2 regions of the Pseudomonas sp. NPDC096917 genome follow, and region 1 is predicted to be linked to the other one. Evidence: predicted binding sites of a transcription regulator. Region 1 holds the regulator's gene; the other holds the start of a gene.

Region 1 (7,245 bases):
GAAGATCGTCTACGACACCGTCAAACAAGTTGCCAATGCCGGCCGAGCCAATGGCACAAGTGTCACCGCACCTCGTCCACGCATTGACATGGTGATTCAGCCGAAGAAGAAAACCGACCAGCAGAAGGCCCAGTAATGGCAACTCTTAAAGCCCAGCATTTAGCTAAAAGCTACAAGAGTCGCCAAGTGGTACGTGACGTGAGCCTGTCGATCGACAGCGGGCAAATCGTTGGCTTGCTCGGCCCAAACGGTGCGGGTAAAACCACCTGTTTCTACATGATCGTGGGCCTGGTTCAGGCTGATCAAGGTCGAGTGCTGATCGACGATCTGGACGTCAGCCACCAACCTATGCATGGCCGCGCGCGAGCCGGCATCGGCTACCTGCCACAAGAAGCCTCGATTTTTCGCAAGCTGTCGGTGGCCGATAACATCATGGCGATTCTCGAAACGCGCCACGAACTCGACAAGGCCGGTCGTCGCAAAGAACTGGAAAGCCTGCTGCAGGAGTTCCATATCAACCACATCCGCGACAGCCTCGGCATGAGCTTGTCCGGTGGTGAGCGTCGCCGGGTAGAAATTGCCCGCGCATTGGCCACCAACCCCAAGTTCATCTTGCTCGATGAACCGTTTGCAGGCGTTGACCCCATCTCCGTGGGCGACATCAAGCAAATTATTCATCACCTCAAAGCCAAGGGCATTGGCGTGCTGATCACAGATCACAACGTCCGTGAAACCCTCGACATCTGCGAAACGGCTTATATCGTCAACGACGGTCAACTGATCGCTGAAGGCGATGCTGAAACGATTCTTGCCAACGAGTTGGTGAGAGAAGTGTACCTGGGTCACGAGTTCCGCCTCTAAACCCACGGGAGAGCGGGCCCTGAAGCATTGAGCAATCGCATGCATTGCCGCGTCTTTCAGGGTCCGCACTCACGCCGTTATCGGCCATAACACAAACTTATTAAAAATGCCCCCTAGGCAAACGCACCGGTTACAGGCATATAATTTGCTTATGTTTGGCGCTCACGCGCCCTTGTAGTGGATGGCGCCATGTGCGCCGGCGAATAAGGTGTTAAGCCCCTGCCATGAAACCATCGCTAGTCCTGAGAATGGGCCAGCAGCTGACAATGACACCTCAGCTGCAACAAGCCATCCGTCTGCTCCAATTGTCGACCCTGGACCTGCAACAGGAAATCCAGGAGGCCCTGGAATCCAATCCGATGCTCGAACGCCAGGAAGATGGCGACGACTTCGATAATGCTGATCCCCTGGCAGACAACATTGAGCAAAAACCCAGTAACGACATTCCGGAACCTTCTTACCAAGAATCCGCGCCGACTGTGGATAACCTGGAAGAAGGCGATTGGAACGAGCGCATCCCTAACGATCTACCTGTCGACACTGCCTGGGAAGACATCTACCAGACCAGCGCCAGCAGCTTGCCAAGCAGCGATGATGACGAGTGGGACTTCACTACCCGCACCTCTGCTGGTGAAAGCCTGCAAAGCCATCTGCTGTGGCAATTGAACCTCGCGCCAATGTCAGACACCGATCGACTGATCGGCGTAACACTCATCGACTGCATCAACAATCAGGGCTACCTCGACGAAACGCTCGAAGAGATCCTGGAAGCCTTTGATCCAGAACTGGACATCGAACTCGACGAGATCGAAGCCGTTCTGCACCGCATTCAGCAATTCGAACCGGCCGGCATTGGTGCGCGCAATCTGGGCGAGTGCCTGCTGCTGCAATTGCGCCAACTGCCCGCGAAAACACCTTGGCTTAACGAAGCTAAGCGCTTGGTGACCGATTACATCGATCTGCTGGGCGCCCGCGACTACAGCCAGTTGATGCGCCGCATGAAGCTCAAGGAAGACGAGCTGCGCCAGGTCATCGAGCTGGTACAAAGCCTGAACCCGCGTCCTGGCTCGCAAATCGAGTCCAGCGAAGCCGAGTACGTCGTTCCTGACGTCATCGTGCGCAAGGACAACGAGCGCTGGCTGGTGGAATTGAACCAGGAGTCGGTGCCGCGCCTGCGGGTCAACCCGCAATACGCAGGTTTCGTACGCCGAGCTGATACCAGCGCCGACAACACCTTCATGCGCAACCAGTTGCAAGAAGCTCGCTGGTTCATCAAAAGCCTGCAGAGCCGCAATGAGACACTGATGAAAGTGGCGACCCAAATCGTCGAGCATCAGCGTGGTTTTCTGGAATATGGTGACGAGGCGATGAAACCGCTGGTCCTGCATGACATTGCAGAAGCCGTCGGCATGCACGAATCGACCATTTCACGGGTGACCACCCAGAAGTTCATGCATACCCCGCGCGGTATTTATGAATTGAAGTACTTTTTTTCGAGTCACGTCAGCACCTCTGAAGGGGGGGAATGCTCGTCCACAGCGATCCGCGCCATCATCAAAAAACTGGTCGCGGCTGAAAATCAGAAAAAGCCGTTGAGTGACAGCAAGATCGCTGGTTTACTGGAGGCACAAGGTATTCAGGTGGCCCGTCGCACCGTAGCCAAGTACCGCGAATCCCTCGGGATCGCGCCTTCAAGCGAGCGGAAGCGTTTGATGTAAGCCACGGGCCACAGCGTTTCAGTGGCAGGCTGCTCAGCCTGTCACTTTATGCAATGGCAACAGAAGGAGAAACTGTATGCAAGTCAACATCAGTGGACAACATCTGGAAGTCACCCAAGCGCTGCGCGACTCGATCAATGACAAATTCGCACGACTGGAGCGCCACTTCGACAAAATCACCAACGTGCAGGTGATTCTTTCTGTTGAAAAACTTCAGCAGAAAATCGAGGCTACTCTCAATATTCACGGTGGAGAGGTTGTCGGTAATGCTGTTCATGAAAACATGTACACCGCCATCGACAACCTCTACGAGAAGCTTGATCGCCAACTGAAAAAGCATAAGGAAAAGACCCAAAGCCTGCTTCAGGGCGCTACGGGTCGTTAATACTCCCTACCCATGATTCAACTTGAAAATATCCTGACCCCCGGCCGTTCCCTGGTGAACGCGCCGGGCGGCAGTAAAAAGAAAGCGCTCGAGCAAATTGCCAACCTGATCAGCCGCGAAGTACCTGATCTGGAACAGCAAGATGTTTTTGAAGCCCTGATCGCCCGTGAAAAACTGGGTTCCACCGGTTTTGGTAACGGCATCGCCATCCCTCATTGCCGCCTCAAGGGTTGCAAGTCGCCCGTTAGCGCCTTGCTGCACCTGGATGCTCCCATAGATTTCGACGCCATCGATGGCGCGCCGGTCGACCTGCTCTTCGTTTTGCTGGTGCCAGAAGCGGCAACCGACGCACACCTGGAACTGCTCCGGCAGATTGCCAGCATGCTCGATCGTAAAGAAGTGCGCGAAAGACTGCGCGAAGCATCTAGCAACCAAGCGTTGTATCAGGTTGTTCTGGACGTACAGAACGGTCATTAATCATGCGCTTAGTCATTGTCAGCGGACGCTCCGGCTCCGGTAAAAGCACTGCCCTGGCCGTCCTCGAAGACAACGGTTTTTACTGCATCGATAACCTGCCTGCCGGATTGCTGCCAGAACTGGCAGAACGCGCGCTGATTCATACCGAATTGGCGCAACCGCTGGTGGCTGTCTCGATCGATGCACGTAACCTGCCCAGTCATTTGTCACGCTTTCCGCAATTGCTTGAAGAAGTGCGCAATCGCCACATCCAGTGCGATGTCCTGTATCTGGATGCAGACGAAGAAACCCTGCTCAAGCGCTTCTCGGAAACCCGTCGGCGTCACCCATTGAGCAGTGCCAGTCGATCATTGGCCGAAGCCATACGCGACGAAACACAGTTGCTCGGATCGATTGCCGACCTGGCCGACCTGACCATCAACACCACCAACCTGAACCTGTATCAGTTGCGCGACACCATTAAATTGCGCCTGCTGAACAAGCCTGAGCCTGGCACTGCCTTTCTGGTTGAGTCGTTTGGCTTCAAGCGCGGCATGCCGGTGGACGCCGACCTGGTGTTTGATGTGCGCTGCCTACCCAATCCATATTGGAAGCCTGAGTTGCGTGAGCAATCCGGGCTGGATCAACCGGTCGCCGACTATCTGGCCGCACAGCCAGATGTCGAAGAGATGTTTCAGGACATCTCCAGCTACCTGCTTAAATGGCTACCCCGCTTTGCTGCCAGCAACCGCGCGTACGTCACCATCGGCATTGGGTGCACGGGCGGCCATCACCGTTCGGTGTACCTGACCGAACGCCTCGGCAAATGCCTGCAAGAAACTCTGAAGAACGTCCAGGTTCGCCACCGCGACCTTACTTGAAAGGATCACCCCCGCGATGCCTGCTCTGGAAATCGAAATCATCAACAAACTGGGTTTGCACGCCCGGGCATCTGCAAAGTTCGTCGGTATCGCAGGCCAATTTCCTTGTCAGATAAGGGCAGGCCGTACACCCGAGTCAATGGTCGACGGCAAGAGCATCATGGCCATGATGATGCTCGCCGCTGGCAAGGGCACTAAAATTCATTTGAAGACCGAGGGTGAGCAAGAGCAGGAAGCACTGGATGCACTGGTCAAGCTCATCAACAACTACTTCGATGAGGGTGAGTAAGCCAACAAACTCTGTAGTCGCTGCCGCAGGCTGCGATAAGGGCCGAAGCACCTTCACTGCTCCGAAGATCACGAGCGCTTAGCGTCCGATCACAGCCTGCGCCAGCGACTAAAGGGATCAGCTCAGCCCAATGCAGTGTCCATCACCATCATCAAGCAGAAGCCGAGACACAACCCCAGGCTAGCCAGCTTTTCGTGGCCATTGCGCCGCGACTCGGGAATGACTTCTTGTGTCACCACCAGCAACATCGCCCCTGCCGCCAAAGCCAGCCCCAACGGCAATAGCACTTCTGCCAAATTGACCAGCCAGGCACAGAGCAACGCAAATACTGGTTCGACCAAGCCCGATGCGGCGCCAATCAAGAACGCCTTGACCCGCGACATGCCAGCACCCGCCAGCACCAAAGCAATCACCAGTCCTTCGGGCACATCCTGCAATGCAATGCCCATCGCCAGGCTATCGGCGTCTGGCATGCCACCACCCGCCGAAACCCCGACCGCCATCCCTTCCGGGATGTTGTGCGCCACAATGGCGAACACAAACAGCCAAATACGAGGCGCAATCACCGGCTCGCCAGGGCGGCTGACAAAGATTTCCGGCCCGACTCCAGAGACCTTTCGATCGACCAGAAACAGGCTCAAAGCCCCCAGCAGAATGCCCGTACTGACCAGACAGCTTGAAGCCCAGGGCGACAGACCGAGATGTTGAGCCGCCGCAATACCCGGCACAATCAGCGAGAACGCCGTGGCTGCCAACATGACGCCTGCCCCAAAACCCAGCAAGCTGTCGCTGAGCGCTATTGGCATTTTTCGGATAACCAACACCGGCACAGCACCCAAGGCGGTACCCAACGCGCATAGCGCACCGCCTTGCAATGCCCGCAACAGTCTCGGCTCAAGGTCCAGCCAGACCAGGCCCTTAGCCACTAGCAGGGCGGTGCCTGCCAATAGCAAGAGCGTGCCCAGCGCATAGCGAAACATTCGCACGCCACCGACCGCTAAAATTTGCGAGCCCATAATCTGCCTGAATCCTTGTGGGTAGGCTTAGGCAATCGCAGAATGATAGCGTTTTGCTACTTCCGGCCAATTAATCACGTTATAAAATGCATTAATGTATTCCGGGCGGCGATTCTGATAACGCAGGTAATAGGCGTGCTCCCACACGTCCAACCCCAAAATCGGAGTATTGCCGCTCATCAGCGGGCTGTCCTGGTTACCACTGCTTTGAACCACCAACTGTTTGTCCGGCGTCACACTGAGCCAGGCCCAACCGCTGCCAAAACGGGTTAAAGCTGCCTTGGTGAAGTTTTCCTTGAAGGTATCCAGGCCACCCAGTTGCTCATCAATCGCCTTGGCCAATGCACCTTCAGGCTGACCACCCCCTTGGGGGCTCATGACTTCCCAAAACAGCGAATGGTTGGCATGCCCGCCGCCCTGGTTGATCACAGCGGCACGCAGTTGCTCAGGTAACTGATGGACGCTGGCGACCAGTTTATCGACCGGCCATTGCGCCCACTCGGTACCATCGACTGCGGCATTGAGGTTATTGATGTAGGTCTGATGGTGCTTGGTGTAGTGAATTTCCATGGTCTGCGCATCAATATGCGGCTCAAGCGCGTCGTAGGCATAAGGCAAAGCAGGCAAGGTGTAAGTCATATCAATGTACTCCTGAGTGATGGCCGCTGACCGTTGAGAACTCGCGGCTCGATTGAGCCACGGTGCTTTTGAGCAACAGGTTGGAGCGCGGGTATTCGCCGTGCTCGCTGATGAAGTTCAAAAGCTCCACATAGGTTTTACTGCTCTGACGCAATGCCGCTTCCCGCAGTGCGGGCGTCAGGCGAGTGTTGTGTATGGTTTGCAGCAAACGCTGGTGAATCGCATAGAGGTACTCAACGCTCTCCTCCGGCTGGTTAAGGCACAAATGCAGATCCGCCAGGTTGTGGTGTGAAATGACGCAGGCCGCCACTGCTTCGTCGGCATCACTCCAGCGCTCGAACAGCACTTGCGCGAGCGCCAGCGCCTGCAAGTAGTGTTCTCGGGCATCGACCAGCTCGCCCTCAGCGAAACAGCGATTGGCTCTTTCGATCGTGCGTTTCCAGTGCTCCATGTGAACCTCCAAAGCAGTGTTTAGGTCGGTAAGTTAAACGCCGCCAGCGGTCAGTTTCTCGGGGTCGAGCAAGACCTCAAGCTGGCTGCGCGGCAAGTCGGTGTATTCAAGGGCGACATCAATCACCGGACGCCCCTGTCGGTAGGCGGTCTTAGCGATCTCGGCGGCTTTCTGGTAGCCGATGATCGGGTTCAGGGCCGTCACCAGAATCGGATTACGCGACAGTGCTTCCTTGAGTTTGGCCTCGTTGACCTTAAAGCTGGCAATGGCCTTGTCGGCCAGCAGGCGGCTGGAATTGGCCAGCAGTTCAATGCTGCTTAGCAGGTTTTGCGCAATGACCGGCAGCATCACGTTCAACTCAAAGTTGCCCGACTGGCCAGCGATGGTGATCACCGTGTCATTGCCGATCACCTGAGCGGCCACCATCGCCGTGGCTTCCGGGATCACCGGATTGACTTTGCCCGGCATGATCGAAGAGCCCGGCTGCAAGGCTTGCAGTTCAATTTCGCCCAGGCCTGCAAGCGGGCCGGAGTTCATCCAGCGCAGGTC
Region 2 (7,245 bases), on a different contig from region 1:
GGCTACAAGGACTGCGTTGCTTTCTGAGTGGTTTAGAGATCGCCCTTCGAGAGAGGGCTAGCGGCAGTCCTACGCGTCGTCCCCGTCCTCTTCGTCGCCGTCGATTTTCATGCCCAGTTCTTTGATTTTGCGGGTCAAGGTGTTGCGGCCCCAGCCCAGCAGTACGGCGGCGTCGCGGCGGCGGCCCGCGGTGTGTTTGAGGGCGGTCTCGATCATGATCCGCTCAAAGGTCGGCACAGCACTGTCGAGCAGGTTCGACTGACCACGACCAAGCGCCTGATCAGCCCATTGACGCAAGGCTTGCTCCCAGTTAGTGACGGGGGACGCATCGTGTTGCAGGTTCAGCAGTTCGGGCGGCAGGTCGCTGATGTGCACTTCTCGCCCCGATGCCATCACGGTGATCCAGCGGCAGGTGTTTTCAAGCTGGCGAACGTTGCCGGGCCACGGCAGGTTTCTCAGGTATTGCTCGGTTTCGGTTTTCAGCAGTTTGGGTTCGACCGACAGCTCTTGTGCGGCGTTGCTGAGGAAGTGCCGGGCCAGCGTCGGGATGTCTTCGCGACGATCTGACAAGCGCGGAATATGAATGCGGATTACGTTCAGACGGTGGAACAAGTCCTCACGAAATTTGCCCGCCTGCACCAGTGTTTCGAGGTTCTGGTGGGTGGCGGCAATGATACGCACGTCGACCTTGACCGGAATATGCCCGCCCACACGGTAGAACTCGCCATCGGCTAAAACGCGCAGCAGACGCGTTTGGGTATCGGCGGGCATGTCGCCGATTTCGTCCAGAAACAACGTCCCGCCATCGGCTTGCTCAAAACGCCCGCGCCGCAGGTTGGCGGCACCGGTGAAGGCACCTTTTTCATGGCCGAAGAGTTCAGACTCCATCAGGTCTTTGGGGATCGCCGCCATGTTCAAGGCAATAAACGGCGATGCGGCCCGTGGGCTATGACGATGCAGCGCATGAGCGACCAGCTCTTTACCCGTCCCGGATTCACCGTTGATCAACACGGTGATGTTGGAGTGGCTAAGACGGCCAATGGCGCGAAATACCTCTTGCATCGCTGGCGCTTCGCCAATGATTTCCGGGGTGGGCGCAGCAGCCGGGGCCACTGCCAGGCCTTGTTGCTCTTGGGCATGCTGGTTGGCACGTTTGACCAGCGATACAGCCTCATCGACGTCAAACGGTTTGGGCAGGTATTCGAAGGCGCCGCCCTGATAGGACGCGACTGCGCTGTCCAGGTCTGAATGGGCGGTCATGATGATCACCGGCAGACGCGGGTGTTGCTCGCGGATTTTGGCCAGCAAATCCAGGCCGCTGGCACCCGGCATGCGAATGTCAGAAATGATCACATCAGGCTGCTGACGAGCCAGGCGGCTCATCACGCCATCGGCGCTGTCGAAGCTCTGTGTGGTCATGCCTTCTTGTTGCAAGGCTTTTTCCAGTACCCAGCGGATTGAACGGTCGTCGTCAACGATCCAAACGGTTTCACTTCGGCTCATGTCGATGCGGCTCCTTGTTCCAGAGGCAGAAAGATCGAAAAGAGTGTGTGGCCAGGGTGGCTTTCACACTCGATCAGTCCCTGGTGCTGGCTGATGATGTTCTGGGTGATGGAAAGGCCCAGCCCGGTGCCATCCGGGCGGCCACTGACCATCGGAAAGAATAGGGTGTCTTGCAGCTCGGGCGGGATGCCCGGCCCGTTGTCGATAATTTCGATTTTGGTGACCAGTCGATGGCGCACATGGCCAATCGTGAACTGGCGCATGGCGCGGGTTCGAAGGGTGATGCGGCCCAGGCGCAGAGCATTCTTATTGCCAATGGCTTGCATCGCGTTACGCACAATATTGAGTACGGCCTGGATCATTTGTTCGCGGTCGATCAGCAAATCCGGCAGGCTCGGGTCGTAGTCACGCACCAACGTGATGTCGCCCTGGGTCTCGGCTTCCACCAGGCTGCATACCCGCTCCAACACTTCGTGCACATTGGTCATGGACAGCGAGGGCAGTTTGTTGGAGCCCAGCATGCGGTCGACCAGGTTACGAAGGCGATCGGCTTCTTCGATGATGACGTTGGTGTAGTCACGCAGGCTTTCATCGGGTAATTGGCGCGCCAGCAGTTGGGCTGCGCCCCGAATGCCACCCAGCGGGTTTTTAATTTCGTGGGCCATGCCGCGCACCAGCATCTTGCTGGTTTCTTGCTTGGACAACTGCGCTTCTTCTTTGGTGATGCGCAGCAACCGGTCGCGAGGGTGCATTTCAAGCAGCAGCATGGTGCCGCTGATGCTCAGGATTGGCGTCACCGCGTAATCCACGGTCAGGGTTTGGCCGGTGGCAGAGGTCAGCATGGCCTCTCGCTTGGTAAACGGGTGGGCTTGTTCAACGGCCAGGCGCAAGGAGTGCAGGGCCTCGGTGGACTCGGTGAACAGCTCGTTGATGAATTGCCCATGACTGCGTTGGCCGCTGATAGCCAGCAGCATTTCCGCCGCCGGGTTCATGTACTCGAGGCGCAAATCGGCATTGAGTAACAGTGTGGCGGTGGTCAGGTTGTCGAGTAACAGTCGGTGCAGGGCATCACTGATGGTCATGGGCCGATCCCGGATTGCGTGCGCGGGTAAGGCGCTGGTGCAAGGAAAATGCAAAAAACAAACCAAGGCTCCGAAAAGAAGCGCGAATCGCCTGAAATAGGGGCTTTAGGCTCGTTTAGATGGCGCCCTGGCTCTGTCAGTGAGTTGTTTTGAACCAAAGTGGGCTGGTAAGCGAGTGTTAGAGCAGTGCTTGCACCAATATAGTGCAAGTTGGCTGAATAGATTCAGTTTCGAGTGAATGCGGGGATATTCAGCCCCTGCGGGTTATTTTTGGCGAGCGCGTTGCAGGTAAAAAACAACCGTCTGGCTTTGTTGCACGGTCTCGTCACCGTCCATCACTTTCACGGAGAGAGAGTGCCTGCCGCGATCAATGTTGTTCACGTTCATGACGGTTTGGGTGTCGGGCTCGCCATAGGGTCGGTCATCCAGCAGCCATTGCAGCCTATGCTGGCTGTGCAGGGGCGGGTCAATCGTGAGCTGTACCGGGAAGGTTCCGTTGTTGGCACGCAGGGCTTGTTCGACGGGCAGGCCATCGATTTTAAGTGCAGTGTAGGGCGGATGAGCGCGCTCTTGTTCGGGCAGCAGGTGCTGCGGGTTGTCGGGTGGAGCAATCTTCAGGGCTGGTTGGAGATTAAGTGGCCCAAGCGTTATAGGTGCGCTACCGGTTAGATCGCGAGGCGTGTTGCCGAAGTGCACGGTGCCGTGAGCATCAAGGGATTTGTACACCTGTGCGCTTGCAGGCAGGGCAATGAGCCACAGGCATACCAAGACGTAGCGCACAGGCTGTTTACTGCGACAGCGGCATGCCCGCGCCACCGGCATAAAACACAATCAGTTCAACGGGCTCGTTGCCACTGGTGCCACGGTGCTCGGTTTGCACGACTTCAGGCAGTGTCTGGCCAGCCTTTAATGTCTTTTTGTGCTTGCCGTCACGGGTTTCAACGAGTAACTCGCCAGACACCACATAGGCCGCATTGGGCATAGGGTGCGTGTGCCAATTGAGTGCAGTGTTGGCCGGGATGATGATTTTGATAACGCTAATTTCGGGTTGGCCAGCCGGGTACGGGCCATAAGGTGCACCATCCCATGAGTGAGTGGCTTTGAGCAGTTGCTCGACTTTGACGCTTGCGGGGTTGCTGGTGCAGCCGAACAAGGTCAGGCAGGCCAGCGACAGCAGCAGGGCTTTGAGCGAGTTGGATAGGGTCATGGCGGCATCCGTTTGATGAGTCGCCTCACGTTACAGATCGCGCTATGGGGTGGCTGTCAGGCGTTGGTGAAGTTTTACTCGGGTGTCACGCCTTGGAATGTAAGACGTTGCGCATAAAAAAGGCCTCCCGTAGGAGGCCTTTCATCAAATCACGCCGCTTTCACGGGTGAAACTGGATTAGCAGCTGTAGTACAGCTCGTATTCCAGTGGGTGTACGAAAGTACGTACTTGGATTTCTTCTTCGCTTTTCAGGGCGATGTAAGCGTCGATGAAGTCGTCGCTGAAAACGCCGCCTTTGGTCAGGAACGCACGACCTTTGTCCAGCTCTTCCAGGGCTTCTTTCAGGCTGCCGCAAACTTGTGGGATCTCTTTAGCCTCTTCAGGCGGCAGGTCGTACAGGTTTTTGTCAGCTGCGTCGCCAGGGTGGATCTTGTTCTGGATACCGTCCAGGCCCGCCATCATCAGTGCCGCGAAGCACAGGTATGGGTTAGCCGCTGGATCCGGGAAGCGTGCTTCGATACGGCGAGCCTTAGGGCTGGACACGTAAGGAATACGGATCGAGGCGGAACGGTTACGAGCCGAGTAGGCCAGCATGACTGGTGCTTCGAAACCTGGCACCAGACGCTTGTAAGAGTTGGTGGCCGGGTTGGTGAAGCCGTTCAGGGCCTTACCGTGCTTGATGATGCCGCCGATGAAGTACAGGGCGGTGTCGGACAGGCCGGCATAACCTTCGCCAGCGAAGGTGTTCTTGCCATCTTTGGAGATGGACATGTGAACGTGCATACCCGAGCCGTTGTCGCCGTACAGAGGCTTAGGCATGAAAGTAGCGGTACGGCCGTAGGCGTCTGCCACGTTGTGTACGCAGTACTTCAGGGTCTGAACTTCGTCAGCCTTTTTCACCAGGGTGTTGAACTGCACGCCGATTTCGTTCTGGCCAGCAGTTGCCACTTCGTGGTGGTGAACTTCGATGACCAGGCCCATCTCTTCCATGGCGTTGCACATGGAGGTGCGGATTTCGTGGTCATGGTCGAACGGAGGAACCGGGAAGTAGCCGCCTTTGATACCTGGACGGTGGCCACGGTTGCCGCCTTCTACGTCCTGGTCGGACATCCACGAACCTTGTTCGGAATAGATTTTGAACATGGAACCGGAGATGTCGGACTTGAACTTCACTTCGTCGAAGATGAAGAATTCTGGTTCTGGACCCACAAAAACGGTGTCGCCGATACCGGTGGACTTCAGGTATTCCTCGGCACGGGTAGCGATGGCGCGCGGGTCGCGGTCATAGCCTTGCATGGTCGAAGGTTCGATGATGTCGCACACCAGAATCAGCGTAGGCTGCTCGGTGAATGGGTCCAGAACGGCTGTGCTGTCGTCTGGCAGCAGGATCATGTCGGATGCTTCGATGCCTTTCCAGCCAGCAATGGAGGAGCCGTCGAACATTTTGCCGTCGGTGAAGAAGTTTTCGTCCAACGCATCACGGGCCGGCATGGTCACGTGGTGCTGAGTGCCTTTGGTGTCAGTGAAGCGCAGATCAATCCATTTGACGTCATGATCTTTGATGAGTTGAACCGACTTCGACATAGTGTCCTCCGGGGTGGCTTAGGGCTGGTAGTGGAATAGCCCTTAATAAGTGGTTGATGCCGGCGCGAATACTCTGCCAAGGCAACCTGCATCACAAGGGAGCAAATTGCATGCCAGTGCTCCGATTTGGGTTAAACGCTTCAATCTCAAGCAGGTTGGCGCTCAAGACTGTTGATTTGCGGCGTTAATCGCACTCAAATGAAGCGATTCGAGTGGTCAATGTTCCATTTTGGTGCGGTGAAAACCGTTTGTACGATAACTGGTTAAACCTTGAGCAATTTCCGCTATAATCCGCGCCCCCCTTTTTTGGCAGGCTGCTCGCGCGCTGTTTTCATGAAACTTATCGTTAAAGTCTTCCCCGAGATCACTATCAAGAGCCGCCCGGTTCGGATGCGTTTCGTCCGTCAATTGGCTAAAAACATCCGTGCTGTGCTCCGCGATCTGGACCCGGCTGTGGTAGTGACAGGTGTGTGGGACAACATCGAGTTGCAAACGCGTGTAAGTGACCCCAAAGCCTTGAAGGAGATGACTGAGCGCCTGAGCTGCATGCCGGGCATTGCGCATTTCCTGCAAGTCGACGAGTACCCGTTGGGCGACTTCGACGACGTCGTTGAAAAGTGCAAACTGCACTTTGGCGATGCCTTGGCCGGCAAGATTTTTTCAGTGCGTTGCAAACGCGGTGGCAAGCACCCATTTACCTCGATGGAAATCGAGAAATACGTCGGCAGCAAGCTGCGTCGTGAATGCGGGGCGGCCGGAATTGACCTTAAAAAGCCGGAAATTGAAGTCCGTTTCGAAATTCGCGACCAACGGTTGTTTGTGATTCACAGCCAGCACGACAGCATCGGCGGTTTCCCGTTGGGCGCGCTTGAGCAGACCCTGGTATTGATGTCCGGTGGTTTCGACTCGACAGTGGCGGCCTATCAGATCATGCGTCGCGGCCTGATGAGCCACTTCTGCTTCTTCAACCTCGGCGGGCGTGCCCACGAACTGGGCGTGATGGAAGTCGCGCACTATATATGGAAGAAGTACGGCAGCTCGCAGCGCGTGCTGTTTGTCAGCGTTCCGTTCGAAGAAGTGCTGGGTGAAATTCTCGGCAAAGTTGATAACAGTCATATGGGCGTCATTTTGAAGCGTATGATGTTGCGCGCGGCGTCCCGTATTGCAGATCAGCTCGAAATTGATGCGCTCGTGACCGGCGAGGCTATTTCTCAAGTTGCCAGCCAGACGCTGCCGAATCTTTCGGTTATCGACTGCGTGACAGACAAGCTGGTCTTGCGTCCGCTGATCGCCAGCCACAAGCAAGACATCATTGATCAGGCGGTTGAAATCGGTACGGCCGACTTTGCCAAGCACATGCCTGAATATTGCGGGGTGATTTCGGTCAACCCCAAGACCCACGCCAAGCGTCCGCGTGTGGAGTACGAAGAACAACAGTTTGATATGGCCGTGCTTGAGCGAGCGCTCGAGCGGGCCAAACTGGTGCCGATTGATCGGGTGATCGATGAATTGGGCCAGGACTTGCAAGTCGAAGAAGTCAGCGAAGTGCTGGCGGGCCAGATTGTGATCGACATCCGTCACCCGGATGCTCAGGAAGATCAACCGCTGGAACTGGCTGGCATCGAAGTACAAGCGTTGCCATTCTATGCATTGAACAGCCGCTTCAAGGAACTGGATGATACCCGTCAGTACCTGTTGTATTGCGACAAAGGCGTGATGAGTCGCCTGCATGCTCACCATTTGCTCAGTGAGGGACATGCCAATGTGCGCGTTTATCGACCGAGCTAAGAGCCCGGGGCTGTATGCCTGTGGCCTGCGTCACCGGCCCCCCGACGCCGCCGTCAAGCTGTAACGGCTTTGCCGGACTCT

Evidence for each region. The regulator sigma-54, encoded in region 1, starts transcription at its own class of promoters, with help from an activator protein. The targets are predictions, from matches to a motif close to ANTGGCATNNANNTTGCTNT.
Region 2: the regulator sigma-54 is predicted to act here: its motif matches at 5,475-5,494, upstream of glnA (glutamate--ammonia ligase).

What each region holds. Positions count from the first base shown of each region.
Region 1 covers NZ_JBIWEO010000006.1:95,859-103,103, reverse strand. The annotation lists gene lptA (lipopolysaccharide transport periplasmic protein LptA) at 1-136, shown strand, start outside; gene lptB (LPS export ABC transporter ATP-binding protein) at 136-861, shown strand; gene ACIQYF_RS08920 (RNA polymerase factor sigma-54) at 1,086-2,579, shown strand; gene hpf (ribosome hibernation-promoting factor, HPF/YfiA family) at 2,656-2,964, shown strand; gene ptsN (PTS IIA-like nitrogen regulatory protein PtsN) at 2,977-3,441, shown strand; gene rapZ (RNase adapter RapZ) at 3,444-4,301, shown strand; gene ACIQYF_RS08900 (HPr family phosphocarrier protein) at 4,318-4,590, shown strand; gene ACIQYF_RS08895 (ZIP family metal transporter) at 4,713-5,606, opposite strand; gene ACIQYF_RS08890 (superoxide dismutase) at 5,634-6,245, opposite strand; gene ACIQYF_RS08885 (hypothetical protein) at 6,247-6,696, opposite strand; gene ACIQYF_RS08880 (class II fumarate hydratase) at 6,730-7,245, opposite strand, start outside.
Region 2 covers NZ_JBIWEO010000001.1:172,092-179,336, forward strand. The annotation lists gene ntrC (nitrogen regulation protein NR(I)) at 70-1,503, opposite strand; gene glnL (nitrogen regulation protein NR(II)) at 1,500-2,585, opposite strand; gene ACIQYF_RS00860 (DUF4124 domain-containing protein) at 2,850-3,365, opposite strand; gene ACIQYF_RS00865 (cupin domain-containing protein) at 3,373-3,792, opposite strand; gene glnA (glutamate--ammonia ligase) at 3,970-5,376, opposite strand; gene thiI (tRNA uracil 4-sulfurtransferase ThiI) at 5,710-7,164, shown strand.